DNA from 2 places in the Brevibacillus parabrevis genome. Region 2 is predicted to be linked to the other one. Evidence: riboswitches for the same ligand, from Rfam matches in the RefSeq annotation. Region 2 holds a riboswitch; the other holds the start of a gene.

Region 1 (10,827 bases), 2.2 Mb from region 2:
CAGGGCTTCCGTTCAGCATAATGATGATTCTGCCATCCAGCAGTGCCGCTGCCACATTGTCCGGGCGACTGGTCAGCCCGAACTGGGGAAACGGCGAGTACGGCTTGTCTTCGAGCATTTGTTTCAAAACAGGCAGTCCGACGAAGCCCTGATACTCGACGTTTTGGATGCGTGTCTTCACGCGTTCGACGTTGATCTCGTTCGCGATATTTTCCAGGTACAGGACCGCTACCCGGTTTTGCGTCTCTGTGCCGATCGTGTAGGCGACAATTTTCAGGTTGGGCGTCGTCAATCTGCGGCGCAAGAGCGACAGGTTGATCTCCAGCATCTCCACAAACGAATCCTGCGGGCCGAGAACCGTCGCCTCGCTCTCCGACTTGGTAATCGCACGATGCTCGACCTGAAACGTATTGACGTGCAAAATAAGCTCCCGTTCCAGAAAAAACAGGATCGTATGGCCGCGCAGCAAATTGGCAAGCAGCAAGTCCAGGTTGCCTTCGCGACACGGCTGCGCGTAAGGAAGCACGGTCAACGGATCTCTGCCGTCCGAGCGCTGCAACGGCAAAAACACGTTTTCATACAACTGCGCCAGTTCCACCATCGTATCTAGAAAAAAAACGTGAACCTCTTCGTCATTGATCGTCAAAGCCAGGCTGCTGAGGTCATCCACGTTGTGCATTTGCTGTTTGATCATTTCCGGCGTGATTCGCTCGCCACGCGAAGGCGACGCGCCACCGCTCTTGGCTTGTGCCACTTTGAATACTTGCGCTCTCCACCAATCTGTCGGCTCCATCTTGAATCCCCCGATCTACAGGAAAATCCTTCTTACTTTGACCGATAGGTGGTGATTTTATCCATCCATAGGCGTTTTTATCCATGCAAAAACGGGAGCCTCAGCCCCCGCTTCTCGCCTTCTCATTCTATACTGTTCTCGTTTAGGCAAACTGCTTCGACAGATTCGCCATTTCAATCGCAGCCGCAGCGGCCTCCCAGCCTTTGTTGCCTGCTTTCGTTCCAGCACGCTCAATCGCTTGCTCAATATTGTCTGTCGTCAGCACGCCGAAAATAACCGGAATCCCTGTGGACAGCGACAAGGAAGCAACTCCTTTGGCCGCTTCGTTGCACACGTAATCAAAGTGCGGAGTTGCGCCGCGAATCACGGCGCCCAGCGTCACTACCGCGTCGTAACGGCCGGATTCCGCCATTTTTTTGGCAATCAGCGGAATTTCAAATGCGCCTGGCACCCATGCCACATCGACGTTTTCCTCTTCCACACCGTGGCGCTTCAAAGCATCGAGAGCGCCGCCAACCAGCTTGCTGACGATCAGTTCGTTAAATCGCCCTGCTACAATCCCTACGCGCAGTCCTGTCCCTACCAGATGTCCTTCAAATGTTCTCATTCCGTTCACTCTCCTTTGCATTATAGGTGGAGCAAGTGCCCCAGCTTCGTTTGCTTGGTTGTCAAATATCGCTGATTGTGCGGTTGCACCTGCATTTGCAACGGCACTCTTTCTTCTACTTTCAGCCCGTAGCCGTCCAGCCCGCGAATTTTGCGAGGATTGTTGGTCAAAAGGCGCATCCTGCGCACTCCGAGGTCGCGAAGAATTTGCGCACCAATCCCGTACTCTCGCAAATCGGCCGCAAAGCCCAGCTTTTCGTTTGCTTCCACCGTATCAAGCCCTTCCTCCTGGAGCTTGTACGCCTTGAGCTTGTTAATCAGCCCGATGCCGCGTCCTTCTTGGCGCATGTACAAAAGAATGCCCGCGCCCTCCGCCTCGATTTGCGCAAGCGCAGCATGCAGTTGCGGCCCGCAGTCGCATCGCTCGGAGCCAAAAATATCCCCGGTCAAGCATTCGGAGTGCACCCGGACGAGAACCGGCTTGTCCGAGTCGATCTCGCCCTTGATGAGCGCTACGTGTTCCTTGCCATCTACTTCGTTCGTATAGGCCGCGATCCGAAAATCGCCGAAGCTCGTCGGGAGATTCACTTCGATTTCTTTGTGCACATGCGATTCCGTGCGCATCCGATACGCGATCAAATCGGCAATCGTGATCAGCTTCAGCTCAAACCGCCGCGCAATCTCTACCAACTGCGGCAACCGGGCCATCGAGCCGTCTTCATTCATAATCTCGCAAATCACGCCTGCCGCAGCACTGCCAGCCATCTCCGCGAGATCGACGGCCGCCTCCGTGTGACCAGCCCGGCGCAACACGCCGCCCGCTTTTGCTATCAACGGAAAAATATGCCCCGGCTTGCGGAAATCTTCGGCTGTCTTCTGCTCATCCAGCATCGCCAGCACTGTCTGCGAACGCTCATGGGCTGAGATTCCCGTATGCGTGCTCGCCTCATCAATCGAGACGGTAAAAGCCGTCCCTTGCTTGTCTGTGTTGTCTTCGACCATCGGAGCAAGCTTCAATCTGGCCGCGCGCTCTTGCGTAATCGGCACGCAGACCAGCCCGCGCCCATGCGTTGCCATGAAGTTGATCATCTCCGGTGTCGCCGCTTCCGCCAGGCAGACGAAATCCCCTTCGTTTTCCCGATCTTCGTCATCCACTACGATAATCGCTTGCCCTTGGCGCAAATCTTCCAATGCCTCTTCTATCTGATGAAACATGGGACTTCCCTCCTCGTTCAGACAAATCCATTTTCCTGCAAAAAAGCCATGCTGATCGTCGAGCCTGCCGCTTGCCCGCTCCTTTGCTGGCCGCGATCGCCCAAAAGCCGCTCTACATACTTGCCGATGACGTCTGTCTCCAGATTCACCTGATCGCCTGCACGCCGATCCTGCAAGCTGGTCTGCGCCAGCGTGTGCGGGATGATCGACACGCTGAAATGCGTATCCGCAGCTTCCACCACAGTGAGACTGATGCCATCCACGCAAATCGAGCCGCGCTCGATGACGTATTTCAACAGCTCCGCGCTCGCTTCGATCGTAAACAGCACAGCGTTGGCGTGCGGCTGTCGCGACACGATCGTGCCTGTCCCGTCCACGTGCCCGGAGACGATATGCCCGCCAAAACGGTCGCCCAAGCGCATCGCCCGCTCCAGGTTGACTCGCTGGCCCGCTCGCAGATGGCGCAGGCTCGTCTTTTTCATCGTTTCCGGCATGACGTCGACCTGAAAATGCCGCTGCGTAAACGAAGTAACCGTCAGGCAAATCCCGTTGACTGCGATGCTGTCGCCCAGCTGCACACCTTCAAGCACCCGCTGCGCCCGGATCACGAGCTGACTCGCCTGATCGTTGCCCGTGAGCGATTCCACCGTGCCCAGCTCTTCTACCAGTCCGGTAAACATCGGCTTTCCTCCTCTTTTTACACGGTTTATAACATCGGAAAGCAGCCATCGGCCTCGGCAAAACAAAGCCGTCTGTCTCCGATTCGCTTTTTTGTCCTCACTCCCACTGTGGATAGCCGCTGATCCGCAAGTCCAGCTCATCCAGTTGCTCAACGGTCGGATTCGCCAGCTTGACCGCCTGATCCATCGTGGAAAAGCCTTGTCCTCCAAACGGTGTCGGCGCCTGACCACCGCCAATCATTTTCAGCGACACGTAGCTGATCACTTTTTGAATCGCCCGCGCCTGCAAAAACGCTCCGTTGACTGCGGCCCCGCCTTCGACGAGAAGCGAAGTGATTCCCCATTCGCCCAACGTGTCCAGCACCTCGTCCACCCTAATCTGCTCATCTGCCACGAACAGCCGGATACCTTTTTCCGCAAAAGCCTCCTGCTTCGCTTGCGCCGCAGCTTTCGTCGTAAAAATCCAGGTGGGCGCATCCGTATTTTGAATCACGTTGGCCCCGAGCGGCGTGCGCAGCTGACTGTCCCAGATGACACGCACAGGCTGTCGGCCGTGCGCTTGCCCGTCCAGTCTCGCCGTCAAAAGCGGATCGTCCGCAAGCACCGTGCCTACTCCGACCAGGATCGCGTCGTGCTGTCTGCGCAGCTCGTGCACTTCCCCCCGCGCCCGCGCTCCCGTTATCCAGCGGCTGTGCCCGCTTTCGGTAGCGATCTTGCCATCCAGCGTGCTCGCTGTTTTGATCGTCACAAACGGACGCCGCGTCGTGATGAAGTGGAAAAAGACTTCATTCAGCTTTTTCGCTTCCGCTTCATGCACGCCGACAACCACTTCCACGCCCGCTGCCAACAGCTTCTCCGCGCCTTTTCCCGCGACGAGCGGATTCGGGTCCAGCGTGGCGATCACGGCACGCCGGATGCCAGCCGCGATCACCGCCTCGGCGCACGGAGGCGTTTTGCCGTGATGACTGCACGGCTCCAATGTGACATACAGCGTAGCGCCAGCCGCTTTTTGCCCTGCCAGCCGCAGAGCGTGCACTTCTGCATGAGGTTCGCCTGCACGCAAATGCGCTCCCATGCCTACTACTTCTCCGTTGTTTACCAGGACTGCACCGACGAGCGGATTGGGGCTCGTCTGACCGTTTGCCGAGCGCGCCAAATCCAGTGCCAGCGCCATGAACCGCATGTCCTGCTCCATGTAAACCTCCTCTTTCATGCACGGATTCCAGCCAATGCAAAAAGCCCTCGAAACCACTAGCGGCTCAGGGTATAAGGAAAGAAGCCTTATCGCATCCGTTTTTTGCAAAAGGGATGCCAAAAAGCATGGTCAGCTCTTCTTCCATCCGGACTTTACCGTCGGCTCTGGATTTGCACCAGATCAGTCGCTAAACCGTAACGATCAGCGAGTCGCGGGCTTTAGACGTACATACGTCATTACCGCCGGTCGGGAATTTCACCCTGCCCTGAAGATTTTGCGCTATGCAGTTTTCCAATAAAAAACGCCCACGAGCAAACGATACTCAGGGCGTAGGGAAACAAGCCTCGTGACAGTTCTGTTTTTGAAAAAACAGCCGCCGAAGCTATTGTAAGACACCTTCTCCCATCCGGACTTTACCGTCGGCCTTGGATTTGCACCAAGTCAGTCGCTATCCATACAGCAATAGCGAGTCGCGGGCTCAGACGTGCGTTCGTCATTACCGCCGGTCGGGAATTTCACCCTACCCTGAAGGCTGGTATTCAGTTAGGCACAGTATAGCACACATTTCTCGTCAACTGTCACTTTTTTAGGTGGAAGTGTCCTTTTCCTGCTCTCCGCGAGCGCGGCTACAAAATGTCCAGCAGCTCGCGCAAGTCCGTGATGTACGCTCGCGGCGACACTTCGTTGCGCTCCATGTCCGCCCGCTCTCCCTGATACGCGATAAACGCCACTTCCCCGCCGTGCGCCGCTTTTCCGTCAATCCAGGAATCTCCGACCATCGTCCAGGCCGTGGCAGACCAGTTGGGGTATTGGGCGCGGATGTAGTGAATCCCGGACGGATGCGGTTTGAGTGTCGTCATCTGCTCGCGCGCGACAATCTCCTGGAAACAATCGGCGATTCCCGTATGATTCAGCGCTTCCTCGGCGGCTGCATAGGCATTGTTGGTCAAAATGAACAAATGATACCGTTCCTTTAGGTGGGCGAGCACTTCCTTGACGTGGTCTTCCAGGACAGCCTCGTGCATCCCTGCTTTTTCAATCGCGGTCACGGCTTCCCACATCGTTTGCTCAAGCTGACTCGTCATCCGGCCCGACTTTCTGCCCATTTCGATCAATTGCGAAGCGGTGTGGCTGCGCCAGTCAAAAGTCGGCTCGCACAGCCCGTGCTCAGCCCATAAGGTAAAAATGGCCTGCTTCATTTCCAAAAAGTTGATTTTGGATTGCAGCAACGTATTGTCCATATCGAAAATGATGCCTTTTATCGACGCTCTGGTCATTGTCGGATCTCTCCCCCTTTTGCCAATGATTATTTGGTCAAGTATACCAAATTAATAACGTTCGACTAGATGCGAAAACGGGAATCAGGACTTTTTCCAATCGCAAAAGCTCGTGAACGACGCCTAGACGATCGACGATAAAAACATCATCATCCAGGGACAGGACCAGGAGAAAAACACCTCATGGAACATGATCGGCGGACCGCTCAGCAGCCAGGAGGGCGTGATTGAGCTGACCGTCACCTGGGGTGAGCAGTAGATTTCCCCGACACCTTTTCACGGAACGAAAAAAGCGACAGCCCGCTGCTGCCGCTTTTTTGTTTTTCCCGCCATTCGCCAAGTCCGCTATGGCGCATCGTCTGCCCCTTCCATTTGCGCTCGGGGCACATCCGGCTTGCCCTCCGGATTGTTGTACAAATACTGCGGCACATCCCCGATAATCAGTGAATGCGTGATCGGGATTTTCGTGGTGATCGTCTGCTCCTCGGTGGCAAACGGGATGACAATCTGCAAGTCGACCTCCACGAAAATGTAGACGGTTGCAAGCACCATGTTGATGCCCGCCTCCTTCAACTCTGTCTCCAGCTTTGTTTTCACAGAGCCGATCGGTACAAAAGTGACAGGCAAATTCGGTCCCATCTGCGCCAAAAACGTATTTCCTGTCGCCAAGCCAAGCGGAATGGTGCGATCGACTTTTTCCGTCTCAAATTCCTGAAGCTTGTTCTGCACTCGTGAAGTAGTCTCGCCGACAATTCTCGCGTATTCCCTAAAGTTAAACTGGTACGCCTGAATCTGCCCTTCGTTGTTCTTCTCGATCTTGACGATCTGGTTGAAATCGACGCCCTGCTGGGAAATTCGTTTGGTGACTGCGTCCGTAATCGCTTCTTTTGCCAATTGCTCTGCTTTTTGGGTTGCCAGGATCAAGAGCGTCGGTTCCAGCCGTTGCTGCAAAAAGACGAGCGACTGAATCGACAAAACCACAAAAATTACCAGCGCAATCAAAAACGCTTTCGTTCGAGAAAGCGGGTTCCTCCAACGCCGACGGGGTCGAAATATGGCCAATCCCGTCACCTCCCAATTGGTACATCCTATGGTAGGAGAAGGGAAAAAAGACTATCAGCGACGAGAGTCGGCAACACCCCCGCTTTTCTGCACGTACACGCCCAGTCCGACGAGCGCAAAAATCAGCAGCACCTGTGCACAGACAACCAATCCGAACAAGCCGCACGCCGCCGTTAACAGCGGTGCGCCAAGAAAACCGATAAAAAAGCCGCTGCGGCCGAGAAAGCCCTGCACCCCGAGCACCTTGCCGCGCACTTCATTTTTGGCCAGCTGCAAAAGCGTGCCCTCGTACACCTGTGCCGCCCCGCTCAAAAGCCCGGCGCAACCGAGCAACAACAGCACCGCCGCCGTCCACTCGGCAGCAAACGCCGCCACGACCAGCAGCGCCATCAGCCCGTATGCGCCAAGCAAGCCACGCCAAAAATCAACGGAAAAACGGACGGCGAAGTAAGCGCCAACCAGCCCGCCTGCGCTCATCGCGGACCACATCAGTCCGTGCAGGGTAGCATCGCCACGGCTTAGCCCATCGGCTAAAAACGGCAAGCCGTAGTTGTGCGCGGCCGTACTGATCGCCAGCGGCGCAGCCAGCAGACTGACCGCGAGCAGCACAGGCGCTCCTTGCAAATACACAAAAGCTGCGCGCATCCCGCCGCTTGCCGTTTCTTTCTCTTCGGCTTTTTCCGCCTTGTCCGGCGTAGCTCTGCTCTCCCAGCGCATCCGCGTCAAAATTGCTGCCGAAAACAAAAAGCTCGCAGCGTCTGCTCCAATGACGAGTGCATAGCCGACATGATCGGTTAACAAGCCGCCCAAAAGGAAGCCGACAATGCCGACAAACGATTCCAGCCTCACCTTGAGACTGTTCACCCAAGCCAATTTTTCCGGTCCAAACATCTGCGGCAATGACGCCTGGAAGCTGATCGCAAACAGCGTGTACAGCATCCCTTTGAGAAAAGCCGCCGCGACGACAACGTATGGATGCGGAATGAGCAAAATCGCCAGCAAAGCCAGCCCCGCTCCGATGTCGCTTGCGATCATCGCCTGTCTTCTGTCCATCCGGTCTGCCAATATGCCAGCAAACGGGCTGAACAGCATTCCGCCCACCTGTCTGGCGACAAAAAAAGCCATCAGCCAAAACGCGCTATGTTCAAACGTAAAAATCAAGGCGCTGCACGCGATCAAGTCCATTCGCGATCCGAGCGAGGACAGCGCATTGACGTACAAATACTTTTTCATGTTCATGTGTACCAAACCTCCTGGTGATCACAGGCGGTTCAGACTGACGCCCCCATCTACGGGGTGCGTACACTGATTATGGCAGTTGACATGCGCATGCCTCCTCGTGTGTAAGTGTGTAAAATCATGACTCGTTTTTGTTCTGTCACTTTCGACGGGGGCCGTTCCTTAACCGTCTATGTGCGGCAACTCATGCCGTACTCCCATCATAACGAGACGCTCCTATCTTGTCATGAAAAACGGGAAAACCTTCGCAAAAAAATGGCGCTTCTCCTACGTCAGACTGCTTCTGTCTTTCATATGGTAAGGGGGAAGATCTTTTTTGCCCTGGAGGTTTGTCATGAATCTGGAACGATTGGAACGTGCCTTTGGCTCCCTTGTTTGCCCCAGTCCTACCGAATTGAGGCAGGCTGTCGCTTCACTCGCGCTCTGCCCAGACGATATCGCGTCACTCGTTCCCCAACCGGAACAGCTTCCATATGGCCGCAAGATTTTGTATCTCACGCCTCACGTAGAGGTCGTTCTCATCCATCTTCCTGCCAGGCAGGAGTCCATCCCGCACAACCATGGCGACTCGTTTGGCTGGGAGTGGGTCATATCCGGCACGCTCACCAATGTCGTCTACCTCCCGGCTGACCGCGAAGACGAAGTTTTTCGGGCACAAACGACCCATGTCAGCGCAGGAGATTGCTATTACGTCGCTCCCGGCGAGATTCACGCCATTCGCAACAACACAGACGGACCTGTCCTCTCGCTCAATGTGTATACGCCCCCGCTGCAAAACTCCCGTCAGTACCGCGCCGTCCAATCCCCCACGTAGGATTGGAAAAGTTACAAAAAAACCAGTACACCGCCAAAAGAGCGGTCGTACTGGTTTTTCGCGTCTACAAATTTTCCGTAATCTCGGACAGCTCATCAGCAGAGCTGGCTACTTGCGCCACTGCCTGGTTCATGTCTTCCATGACTTTGAAGAAGTTTTCCAGTTCTTTTTGAATGTGCGTGCTTTGCTCCTTGCTGTCTGCTACAGCGCCGATAATTCCTTCGAAAAACGCGTTCGTCTCATCGGTCATTTTGCTGCTCGACTGAACAAGCCCTTGAATTTCCAGAACGACCGAAGACAGCACTGTTGTTTGCTGGTTCGTTTTCTCAATCAGCTCCCGCACGCCGAAGACAGACTTCTTCGTCTGCTCCGCCAGCTTGCGCACCTCGTCGGCCACGACCGCAAAGCCTCGTCCCTGTTCACCCGCTCTCGCCGCCTCAATCGCAGCGTTTAGGGCAAGCAGATTCGTCTGCTCGGCTATCGCCGTTACCACATCGACGATCCCGCGAATTTTTTCGGCATTGTCCTCCAGCGTGTTCATTTCCCCGGAGATTTGCCTCACGCTTTGCTGAATCAATCCCATCTGTTCTTGCTGCTTCTCCAGCTTTTCCTTGCCCTCCCGGGACAGCTCCTGCGCCTTGCTGGAAAATCCGGTGCCGTTTTCGGCATAGCGCAGCATCTCGCGCGACTGCTCCGTCAACTGCTCGACGGACGCGCTGTTTTCTTCCGATACCGCTGCCAGCTCATGGGCGGAATTGGTCAGCATGATCCGCAGCTCATCTTTTTTGTCCTGCTCGGCACGCCGAACACGCTCATGTTCGTTCTCGTACTCTTCCAGCACAATTTGCTGCTCGATGTTGAGAATTTTGGTCACCGCCGTAAGGGCCACCATCAGCTCGTTCTTGTCGGCAATATGCTTGTTCAAGATGTCCATAATAGAAACGAGCAGATTTTGGAACGCGCTCATGTACCATTTCGGTTCCAGTCCGATTCGCATATGTATGATGGCAATCTTGCTGCGCTGCTCGATGTAAGCAGCATCTATACAGCCATTGAACATTTCGGTGATGTGCCGGGTCAGTGTCCCTTTCAGTCTTTGAATCGTGCTGTTCTTGTCCACAATGTCCATGAGCAATGGCTCAGTTTCGATATTCGAATAAAAGAAATCTACAATTTTGTCAATATTTTGAATGATGAGCGGTTGAAGCGCTTTGACGATCGACAAGTCCTCCTCTGTCAGATGAATCAGAGCCAGTTGCCTGGAGAGGGTGTTTTGTCCTTGAAGCTTTACCTTCCCTTGTTCCTTGTGATCCTGGAAAAACGACTCCTTTTTGGCTTTTCCTTTTAATCCAAACAGGCTGGAAAATGGACATGTACTCATACGCCGAACTCCTTTTGACCGATTAAAAAATGGCTGGAATTACCATATTAGGTAGAGTAAACGAATTATTTCCAATTGGCATATCCTTTCAATTATATACCCGTTTGATCTAGAGTGTAAACCAAATGAGCAAGAAAAGAGGGCAACCGCGCTTCCGAACGGGAAGTCGGCGCCCTCATTTTTACATCTCTGCTTTCTTCACTTCCGCTTTTTGCAGCTTCCAGCTCGTCTTGTCCCATTTCCAAAGCGACTCGACGTAGGCAATCGTGTCAGCATTCGCGACACCGCTCACCCGCTGCACACCTTTCAGTTCGCAGATGCCATCGCGGTTTTCGTCGACAGGCGCAAGCACGCTGAAGCTGTTCGGCATCACGTCTGTGGGCGTCACCAGCTTGCCGTTTTTGTAAACGCCGTTTTCTTCGTATATTTTTTTGCGATCGGACAAATCGAGAACCGTAGTCTGATTCGTCTCTTTGATCAAAATCGGAACCTTGTAGTTGTCCTGATACGAACCGGAAATCGTCAAAGGCTGCGGCACGGGCAGCACAACAGGCTTGTTGTCCTT
Region 2 (10,827 bases):
TGCCCCGCGTTCTTCTTCGTTGCGGATAAAGCCCATTCGCACCATCAGCTCTTTGGCACGGCTGCTGGCGTTGAACTCGACTGGCAACGTGATGAGCTGGAAGGCAACGGCACCGGAGAAGAAAATGATCCCCAGGAGCAAAAGACCGGACATATGGAAGAAGAAACCGGCGAGCAACAAAAGCGGCGCAACACCCGATACGAGATTGACAACCGGGAAAATGCGGTGGCGCGCTACGAGCATCGGATAAGAAACTTTATGCTGGATCGCATGGCCGACTTCGTGACAAGCAACAGACAGCGAAGCGATGGAGTTGCCAAAGTATACAGGATCGGACAGGCGAACCACACGGGACATCGGATCGTAGTGGTCAGTCAGCGTACCTGGAATATGTTCGACGGGAACGTTGGTCAAACCGTTTGCATCGAGCATCCGTCTCGCCGCTTCAGCCCCGGTCAAACCGGAAGAAGTAGGGACCTCGGCATAGCGGTTGAAGGTGCCTTTTACTCGGAATTGAGCCCAGAGAGACAGTCCGAATGCAATGAGTATCAGAAAATCCATCGGGTGAAAAAACATTGAACAATCACTCCTTTTTATCTGCATGAAGAAACACAATAGCAGTTCCTTACACATTTTGTCCCATATCCATGTATACGAATAAGTGTCAGGGCAGTTTCATTAATTTTATTGTACAATCTCTGACCATTCTTGACAATATCACCACCTGCTTATATGTGCAGATTGACTCTTGCTACATGTGAAGCCAGCTTTTCCTCACATAAAAAAACAGACACATCCGTGAAGAATGTGTCTGTCTTTTCGCCGTTTACCGATCGTGGTTTTGCGTTTTGTGATGCTCGGTTTTGCGCGGGTTTTGGAAGCCGACGACCTCCAGCATTTTGCTGCTCTCTTTGGAATCCAGCGTCTTTTCCGGAGCTTGCGGGTACGTTTTTTCGCCTTTTGACACCTAGATCTCCTCCTCGCGATGATACTCACTGCAATTGTTAGTATCTCCAAAAGGCAGGAAACCGGGCTTGGCAATGCTTGTCTCGGCGTCAGGCTCACGTACGCAGCTAAGCTACACTACGCGTTCAACTGTGCGAAGGCGCGGTCGACAGCCGAGATTGTTTGCCGGATGTCATCTTCCGTGTGCGCGGTGGTGATGAACCACGCCTCGTACTTGGAAGGAGCGAGGCAAATGCCTTCATCCAGCAAAAGGCGGAACATTCGGGCGAACAGCTCGCCGTCTGCTTTTTGCGCTGCATCGTAATCGCGAACAGGCTCGTCTGTAAAGTACACAGCCATGGCCCCTTTGACGCGGTTGAGCTGGATGGTGACGTCGTGCTTGCTCGCTGCATCGCGGATGCCTTTTTCCAGCAGCGCGCCGAGTCGCTCAAATTCATCGTACACGCCAGGCTGTTTCAGCACTTCCAGACATGCGATTCCGGCGCGGATCGATGCGGGATTGCCCGCCATTGTGCCCGCTTGGTAGGCAGGACCGAGCGGCGCGACTTGCTCCATAATCTCGCGGCGTCCGCCATATGCTCCGATTGGCAAGCCGCCACCGATGATTTTGCCGAGCGCGGTCAGGTCAGGCGTTACGCCCAGCAAGTTTTGCGCACCGCCGTAGCAGAAGCGGAATGCGGTGATGACCTCGTCGTACACAACGAGCGCGCCTGCCTCGTGCGTGATGCGGTTCACTTCTTCCAAAAAGCCTGGCTCCGGCGTGACGATACCGAAGTTGCCGACGATTGGTTCGACCAGGACGCAAGCCGTTTCGTTGCCCCATTTGTTCATCGCTTCGGCGAACGCTGCAACGTCATTGAATGGAACCGTGATCACTTCGCTGGCGATGCTTTGCGGAATACCCGCACTGTCAGGGATGCCGAGTGTGGAAGGGCCGGAGCCTGCCGCAACCAGCACGAGATCGGAGTGACCGTGGTAGCAGCCCGCAAATTTGATGATTTTCACGCGTCCGGTGTAGGCTCGTGCCACGCGAATGCACGTCATGACAGATTCCGTACCGGAGTTGTTGAAGCGGATGCGCTCCATGGATGGAATCGCTTCGCGGATCATGTTCGCAAAAGTGACTTCCCAAGGAGTTGGCGTACCGTACAACGTTCCGTTGGCCGCCGCTTCCGTAATGGCTTTTGTGACGTGCGGGTGAGCATGTCCGGTAATAATCGGGCCATACGCCGCCAAGTAGTCAATATATCGATTGCCGTCCACGTCCCAGAAATACGCGCCCTGGGCACGCTCCATCGTAACGGGCGCTCCCCCGCCTACGGCCTTGAAAGAACGGGAAGGGCTGTTTACCCCGCCGAGAATAACATCCATGGCTTGTTCGTGCAGTTGCGCGGATCGTTCACGTTTCATGCGATTTTCCCTCTTTTCTTTTCAAAAAAGTCCTTCATTATCTTAACACAGCAAAAGTCACCTGGATATGGATGGGGAGCTATAGCTGGGGAAAAGGAAAAATGATACAATTTTCAAGCAAATCACTTCACGTAAAAGGCGGTAATCCACCATGAAACTTGAGTGCATCTCCATCAAAGGAACCGGCAATACCAATGAGGACGCCTATGTGATCTCGCAGGCCGATCAGGTGTACGCGGTGATCGACGGTGTCTCGTCGCTCGTTCCGTACGAAAACCGATTCGGGCAGACAGGAGGAGCGATTGCAGCCGAGCTGGTGAAAAGGAAGCTGGAAATCATGCCGCCTGACGCTGTGCTGTCCGATTACCTGACGTTTGTCAACGAAAAGCTGCGGGAATTGATGCGCGAGAGCGAGATTGACTGGAAGCAAAAAGAAGCATTGTGGGGAGCGGCATGTGCAGTCGTTCGGGTGAAAGAGCAGCACATCGAGTATGCCCAGACTGGCGATTGCATGATTTTTGCGGTCTATGAAGACGATACGGTGCGGCCTTTGACGTTTCCGCAAGTTTCGCTGCTGGAGCAAAACGCCATTGCCCGGTGGGAAGACGGGATTCGCGAGGGGCTGTCTACCCGAGCCGAGCTGCACGAGCGATGTAAGGACATCCTGATTCATAACCGCTATCAGGCGAACGGATCAGGAGGATATGGCGTTTTGAACGGAGATGCGGCTTGTGCGGATTTCATAGAGTATGGACGGATCAATCGGATCGGATTGAAGGCGCTTGTTTTGGCGACAGACGGTCTGTTCATGCCACGACCAACAGGCGGAAAAGAACCGGGGTGGGAAGAAACGGTATTGCCAATCGTCCACAAAGGGCTGCAACGTTACACGGATGAGCTGATCGCACTGGAAAACAACGATCCCGAATGCATCCGCTACGCCCGCTTCAAAAAGTCGGACGACAAGACGGGCATTGTCGTGAATTTGCGCTGACAGTTTGTTACAGTTTGCCTTTTGCACATTTTCATGCGCTCATATACACTAACAGTTGTTCATGACCGTTTTGCCAGCCGCAAGTGGTCACATCTCTTTGCATGAAAAACGTCAAGGCGTTTTTCCACTAAAAAAAGGATGGTTATCCATGATTCAAGTGAAGAACCTGCAAAAGGAGTTTCGCATCCACCAGGCCAGAGCGGGTCTCGGGGGTGCTTTTCGTGATTTGTTTAGTCGCGAGTATAAGACCGTCAAGGCAGTGAATGACCTTTCTTTTACCGTGGAAGAAGGGGAAATGTTCGCTTTGATTGGGGAAAATGGCGCCGGGAAATCGACGACGATCAAAATGCTGACGGGCATTTTGACGCCAAGCGAGGGCGAGATCGTCATCAACGGCTACGTTCCGTTCAAACAGCGCGAGGAATACGTGCGCTCCATCGGTGTCGTATTCGGACAGCGTTCGCAGCTCTGGTGGGATTTGTCGCCCATGGAGTCGTTCCGGTTGCTGAAAAGCGTCTACAAAGTCGACGGGCCAGAGGGAGATAAGTGGCTAGACCGCTTGATTGAGGAGCTGGAGATCAACCCGTTTGTCAGCCAGCCAGTGCGCAAGCTGAGTCTGGGTCAACGGATGCGCTGCGAGGTAGCGGCGTCATTGATTCACAAGCCGCGCCTGTTGTTCCTCGATGAGCCGACAGTTGGGCTGGACGTCTTGGTGAAGCAAAAAATTCGCGAGTTTTTGCGCAATCTGAACGAAACGGAAAACATGACCATCCTGCTCACGACCCACGACGTTTCCGATATTGAAGCGCTCTGTAAGCGGGTGCTGGTCATGGACAAAGGCAAGCTGATTTTTGACGGCCTGCTCAGTGACCTGAAGGAAAAGTGGGGCAATGGCACAGAGGTGTCTTTCCAGATGAAAAAGCGCACACCCGCCGACGAGCTGCGCAAGACGCTTGGCGAGATGCCGTGCGAAATTTCCCAGGTAAACGAATATACAATCAGTGTGAAAGTGCCGCAGAGCCAGGAAATGCTGCCGTTTGTCCTGTCAACGGTCATGTCGACGTTCGAGGTCAGCGACGTAAAAATCATGGAGACGAGCACAGAAGATATTGTCCGCAACATTTACCAGGTGGATACAGGGGTGCGGGGCCATGCATAAGCTCTACATGGAACTGATCCGCATGCGCTTTTTGACCATGCTCGCTTACCGGGTGAATTACTACAGCGGGATCATTATTTACGCGATCAACATCGGAGCGTACTACTTTTTGTGGGGCGCAATCTACGGCGGCCAGCAGCAGCTTGGCGGCCTGTCGGTCGAGCAAATGACTTCCTACGTCGCGATTGCCTGGATGTCGCGCGCCTTTTACTTCAACAACATCGATACGGAAATTGCCCAGGACGTACGGGAGGGTAAGGTCGCGATCGAGATGATCCGCCCTTACAATTACTTGTCGGTCAAGACAGCGCAAGCATTTGGGGAAGGGATATTCCGCTTCCTGTTTTTCGCAGGGCCAGGAATTTTTCTCATCAGCCTGATTATCCCGTTTCATTTTCCCGCGACAGCGACTGGCTGGGGATTGTATTTGATCAGTCTCATGTTTGCTTTTTTGATCAACACGCAAATCAACCTGCTGACGGGGCTGTTCACCTTTTTCCTGTTCCGCAACGACGGGATGATGCGGGCGAAGCGTGTCGTCGTTGATTTGATGTCGGGCCTGGTGCTGCCGATCAGCTTTTTCCCGGGCTGGGCGCAAACGGTTATGGGCTTTTTGCCATTCCAGGCCGTCAACTACTATCCGAGCCTGATTTTCACAGGGGCGATTACTCCGGGGCGTTCCTGGGAGTTGATCGGCTTCCAGGCGATCTGGATGGTTGTTATTCTGGTTCCGATTCTGATTTTGTGGCGCATGGCCCGAAATCGGCTGGTCGTGCAAGGGGGGTAGCATATGCAAAACGTCAAGCACATTTTCGGTATTTTCGCCGACTACCTGGGCCAGTATTTCAAGACGAGACTTGCCTATCGGGCTGACTTTCTCGGGGATTTTGTGTCCAACTTGATTTCCGAGCTGATCAATCTGGTGTTCATCATCGTCGTCTTCACGCATGTGCCGTTGATGAAGGAATGGACGCGGGACGAAATCATTTTCATTTACGGTTTCTTTTTGGTGCCGTATGCCTTATTCTCGATGTTTTTCGGGTTTTGGGACTTCAACGAACGCTATATTATCCGGGGCGAAATGGACCGCATCTTGACCAGGCCGATCCACAATCTGGCACAGGTCTGTCTGGAGTCGATCGCACCGGACCGGATTTTCGGCGTCATCACAGGGCTGATCATCATGGGCTATGCTGCTTTTCAGCTCGATTTGACGTTTTACTGGTACGACCTGTTCATCTTCATCGGGCTTGTGATCAGCGGCGCCCTGATTTACGGCGGGGTGTACACGGCGATTGCCGCCGTCAGCTTTTTCTCCGATTCCCGGACAGGAATTGCCCCGATGATTTACAACATCCAGCAGTACGGGCGTTACCCCGTGGATGTGTACAACAAGGCGATTCGCTTCGTGCTGACTTACGTGTTGCCGTTTGCTTTTGTCGGGATTTACCCGGCGGCTTACTTTTTGCGAAAAGAAGTGTGGTATACGTACGCAGCACTTACTCCGGTAGTCGCGGTCATCTTCTTTGGCATCGGCTTGCTCGTCTGGAACTGGGGCGTCACCAAGTATCGGGGAGCGGGGTCGTAGTGGCAGAAGCTACTTTTGGTGCGATTTGGTAGGCAGGAGCAGGATTATGGATTTTTATTTGGGAACGGTTATGGTAATATTAGAGGTAACGAGCTTGAAAGAAAAAAAGACCGTCCGGCGGCTACCGGAACGGTCTGGTCTGTACAAACGAGGCTTCCCTCAAAGGGGACGGCTCAAAATTTGGTGAAGAATAGACCGCCGAGGAGCAGTCAACTCAAGGGCGGTCTATTTCTTTTTGGTCCAGGTAACTACCTATAGCACGTGGCGACTTTAGGCTGAGAAGCCCCATTTTTTTAAAAATATATCCAACTAAATCAATTGGAAAATAAAGATAAAATGTCGATTTAACAGTTTCGTCTATTGTCAAATCGAAAAAGCGCAGTATAATATGCTGTATACAACTACACAATTCCTTCAGGGCAGGGTGAAATTCCCGACCGGCGGTGATGGTGCAATCAGCACGTCAAGCCCGCGAGCCTCCCGAGCTGTTGATAGCGACGGAGTGCAGGATCTGGTGAGATTCCAGAGCCGACAGTACAGTCTGGATGGGAGAAGGATGACGACAGTACGTTTACCACACACGTGCTTGTTTGCCTGTGCTGGCAGGACAGATGCGATGAGGCATGCATGATGAGCCGCCTCGTTGTTTCTTGAACCTGTATTTATTGCACATGCTTTGTCATACGCCTGTAAGCTGCCCTGAGAATTATTCTCAGGGTATTTTTATGTTTGCAAAAGCGTAGACATTTTGGCACGTGTGGGCAAGACCGCTGTTGCCATTCCTCAGAAGGAGAAAAAACGAGGAGATGGTACACATGAAAGAAACAGCCCTGCACACATCGCGCAGAGCAACCCAGCGGATCGTGACGATTCCGATGCTGGCAGCCGTTGCTTTTATCTTGCAGTATTTGGAGGTTCCCGTTCCGCTGATGCCGAGCTTTTTGAAGCTTGATTTCAGTACGTTGCCAGCGCTGATCGGCGGACTCATGTACGGCCCTGTAGCCGGCATCATCATCGAAGTTTTGAAAAATACATTGCACATGCTCTTTAAAAATACAGACGGATTGTTGATCGGAGAGCTTGCCAACGTCGTGGCGGGCGCCAGCTTTATTTTGCCAGCCGTCCTTCTGCAACGCAGCGGACAAGGGAAAAAAGGCTTTTTATCGGGCCTCGCGCTTGGAACGTTGCTGATGACGATCGTCATGGCTGTTGCCAATGCGTACGTCCTGCTCCCGGCATACGCCGCTCTTTATCAGATGCCGATGGCAGAGCTGCTGGCCATGTTCAACGCAACCAGCGTCTGGTCCCTGGTCATGGTCGGTATCGTTCCGTTCAACCTGTTCAAAGGGGTCGTGCTCGCGCTGGTCGCGTATCCAGTCTACGCCAAGCTGGGTGCGCGCATTGCCCTCAGAACCACAAATTGACAACGGCTGCGCGACTTGCTAAGATATTCCCTAACAAAAAGCAGTTTAGCGAAAAGGCTATGAAAGGACCCGCAGCTATATCCTGGTTCCAGAGAGTCGGCCCTAGTCTGGAAGGCTGATACGAGGCGTACCTGCACCCCATCCTGAAGCCGCCAGCGACGAGCTGGTCCGGTTGCCCGCCGTTATCGGGTTGTTGAGTGGACTTATGGCTTGTGCCATGGTCAATCAGGGTGGTACCGCGGAAGTGAATCCTCCGTCCCTTTTTTGGGATGGGGGATTTTTTGCATTTTCATGTAAGAAAAAAGGAGCGTAGAAGGATGAAAGAGGACAAAGCGTTCGTAAAAGAAATTACACCGCAGTCGGAAGATTTCTCGCGCTGGTACATCGAGGCGATCAAAAAAGCGGATTTGATGGATTACACGCCAGTGCGCGGCTGCATCGTCTTCAAACCGGATGGCTTCGAGCTGTGGGAGCGCATCCAGGAGGCGATGGACAAAAGGTTCAAAGAGACGGGACATCGCAACGCCTACTTTCCAATGCTGATTCCCGAGTCCTTTTTCCAAAAAGAAAAAGAGCACATCGAGGGCTTCAACCCAGAGCTGCCTTGGGTGACGGAAGCGGGAGGAGAGCAGCTGGAGGAAAAGCTTGCCCTGCGCCCGACTTCGGAGACGATCATCGGACATATGTACGCGCAGTGGATTCAGAGCTACCGCGACTTGCCGATTCTGATTAACCAGTGGGCAAACGTGTTCCGCTGGGAAAAGCGCACCATGCCATTCTTGCGTACTTCAGAATTTTTGTGGCAGGAAGGCCATACCGCCCATGCGAACGAGGAAGAAGCGCGCCAGGAGACCATGCAAATGCTGGAGATTTATCGCGAGGTTGTGGAGCAGGAACTGGCGATTCCGGTATGGAAAGGGCAAAAAACGCCAAGCGAGCGCTTTGCAGGAGCAGTCGACACGTACTCCATCGAGGCGATGATGAAGGATGGCAAAGCGGTGCAGGCCGGAACCTCCCACTACTTGGGAGACAAGTTTGCGCGCGGCTTTGAGATCAAGTTCCTGGATCGCGACAATCAGTTCAAATACGTGCATACGACTTCATGGGGCAGCTCTACCCGCTTGATCGGCTCGATGATCATGGTGCACGGCGACGACCGCGGCTTGGCTTTGCCGCCGCGGATGGCACCGACTCAGGTCATCATGATCCCAGTCGGACCGATGAAGCTGCGCGATCAGGTCATGGTTGCATTCGATCCGCTGTTCGACGAGATCAAAGCGGCAGGCGTTCGCGTCCGGGCAGACTTGCGCGAGGAAACTCCGGGCTGGAAGTTCAACGAATGGGAGATGCGCGGTGTGCCGCTGCGTCTGGAGCTTGGACCGCGCGACGTGGAAAACGGCCAGGCGATTCTCGCCCGCCGCGATACCGGAGAGAAAATAACCGTGCCACTGGAAGGCATTGCGCAGACGATTGCCCAATTGCTCGAAGACATCCAGCAAAACATGTTCCAAAAAGCGCTGGCCTTCCGGGAAGCCCATTCGCATCTCGAAATCGATACGCTCGCGCAGCTGTCCGCGCACATCGAAAAATGTGAGAACGAAAACACGCCAAGCGGCTGGGTGCTCGCAGGCTGGTGCGGAGACGACGCGTGTGAGTCCAAGGTCAAGGAAGAGACGAAGTTCACGTCCCGCAACATTCCGTTTGAACCGCCTGCGCAAAAATCGGTCTGCATTTGCTGCGGCAAAGAGGCGAAGCATACAGTTTGGTTTGGCCGTTCGTACTAAGGTTTCATTTAATAAACAAAACAAACAAGGGAGTGCTCCCCGTACGTAACGGAGCACTCCTTTTTGTATCCACAGGAGTCAGCGTGTGCGGGTAAGTTGTAAAGTATTTCCATTAACGTAATTTATCATTCGAGTAAAAAGTATATACATAAAAGTAAATATTTTGTATTTTTATTGATGGTTATATAAACGACTCCACGAAGTATGTAATGTACATGGACCCATGGGATGGTCAACATTTTACTATGACTTATGACTCTTTCTTGGATAGCTCAAGACAAGAATGGATTGGCTCATTGTATGGTTTTGAGTCAGAATAATTTAAGGAGGGCAGTTGTATGAAGAGATATGTTTGGACATTGTTCGGTGCAGTTATAGTTGCTGGAATATCATTGGCTACTTGGGCTGGTGCATCCAATCAAGGGAACAAGGAAGCACTAAATGCATACAAGAAAATGGAACAAGCCCGGAATCAAGAGAACAAATCTTTGAACGAATCGAGCAATAATTTTACGCTGTCAGACTTCTCAATTCCAGGAGCTTTATTGTCAGAAGCGGATAAAATCAGCAAATACAAAGGTTCGAACGTTCATGAGTTATTGACTGCGCATGATGAGAAGCTTTCGTTTATTATGGAAGGTGATGAAGTAAAAGGGATACGGAGCCAATCATGGCAGGTGGTGAAAAAACCGGCCCTGAATTGTTTGACCTTCATGAAAAAATAAAAAACGATCTTGGTGACAATGTCAACATTATGTACTTTAGTTATGCAGGCGGATTTGTTTTTGTTGCTACTGATAACAAAGGGGAGGAAAGCTTGTGGCTCGATCAACGCGCTGCTCAGTTTCTGGAGCTTTCTCCTCACGTTCAACTCGATTCCGAAGAAGTTTTGCAACGAATCCGAAACAATATAAATCAATAAAATGACAAGGGGGCGTCTCTTCGTCGAGCAATCGACTTTTGAGGCAGCCCCTTCGTATTATGCGGTCAAAATCCGTATATGAAAAAATCTCAGCCATGCAAGACTGTCTATTAACGAAGTAATAGCAGGTTAGGCAACCCGAATCAATCAGCGGCCAAGCACCCAGTCAACAAACGCCTGCGCGTCAGAAAAGCGATAGTCCGGCTCAGGATCGAAGCTCCCGGCCTTCTGGGTGACAAGCAGCCAGTCAACGCCGACCGTAGTCAGCCCTGCGGCGCGTCCCGCGATAATGTCTGCGTCGCTGTCGCCCACAAAAATCGCATTCTCGGCTGTAGCTCCCAGCTGTTTCAGCGCTGTGAAAATGCCTTCCGGATGCGGCTTCGGCTCGGTCACCTCATCGCCTGTGATCACGACAGAAAAATACTTTTCCAATCCCCACTCGCGCAGCGATATATCTGCACTTCTGCGCCCTTTTCCCGTCACGACTCCCATCTGAATGCCCGCAGAATGCAACTGTTCAAGCATCTTTGCAAGCTGCGGAGGATTTTGCACCTGAGCGTGCTCAAGCGTGTACACATGG

What was found. Region 2 has a riboswitch for FMN ahead of IRJ17_RS27340 (ECF transporter S component). Riboswitches for the same ligand answer to the same signal wherever they lie in the genome.
Region 1: it holds a riboswitch for FMN, as region 2 does, so the genes downstream of both, ribD (bifunctional diaminohydroxyphosphoribosylaminopyrimidine deaminase/5-amino-6-(5-phosphoribosylamino)uracil reductase RibD) here and IRJ17_RS27340 (ECF transporter S component) in region 2, are expected to answer to the same signal.

Annotation. Positions count from the first base shown of each region.
Region 1 covers NZ_CP064090.1:2,028,050-2,038,876, reverse strand. The annotation lists gene IRJ17_RS09695 (spore germination protein) at 1-793, opposite strand, end outside; gene ribH (6,7-dimethyl-8-ribityllumazine synthase) at 936-1,400, opposite strand; gene IRJ17_RS09685 (bifunctional 3,4-dihydroxy-2-butanone-4-phosphate synthase/GTP cyclohydrolase II) at 1,421-2,614, opposite strand; gene IRJ17_RS09680 (riboflavin synthase) at 2,632-3,294, opposite strand; gene ribD (bifunctional diaminohydroxyphosphoribosylaminopyrimidine deaminase/5-amino-6-(5-phosphoribosylamino)uracil reductase RibD) at 3,392-4,489, opposite strand; FMN riboswitch at 4,619-4,766, opposite strand; FMN riboswitch at 4,880-5,026, opposite strand; gene IRJ17_RS09670 (HAD family hydrolase) at 5,116-5,766, opposite strand; gene yunB (sporulation protein YunB) at 6,112-6,837, opposite strand; gene IRJ17_RS09660 (MFS transporter) at 6,883-8,067, opposite strand; gene IRJ17_RS09655 (cysteine dioxygenase) at 8,402-8,881, shown strand; gene IRJ17_RS09650 (globin-coupled sensor protein) at 8,946-10,262, opposite strand; gene IRJ17_RS09645 (hypothetical protein) at 10,444-10,827, opposite strand, start outside.
Region 2 covers NZ_CP064090.1:5,947,361-5,958,187, reverse strand. The annotation lists gene IRJ17_RS27375 (zinc metallopeptidase) at 1-576, opposite strand, end outside; gene IRJ17_RS27370 (hypothetical protein) at 827-967, opposite strand; gene IRJ17_RS27365 (glutamate-1-semialdehyde 2,1-aminomutase) at 1,084-2,376, opposite strand; gene IRJ17_RS27360 (protein phosphatase 2C domain-containing protein) at 2,528-3,370, shown strand; gene IRJ17_RS27355 (ABC transporter ATP-binding protein) at 3,519-4,529, shown strand; gene IRJ17_RS27350 (ABC transporter permease) at 4,522-5,316, shown strand; gene IRJ17_RS27345 (ABC transporter permease) at 5,320-6,117, shown strand; FMN riboswitch at 6,524-6,678, shown strand; gene IRJ17_RS27340 (ECF transporter S component) at 6,933-7,541, shown strand; gene proS (proline--tRNA ligase) at 7,859-9,325, shown strand; gene IRJ17_RS27330 (hypothetical protein) at 9,664-10,050, shown strand; gene IRJ17_RS27325 (hypothetical protein) at 9,996-10,247, shown strand; gene IRJ17_RS27320 (HAD family hydrolase) at 10,395-10,827, opposite strand, start outside.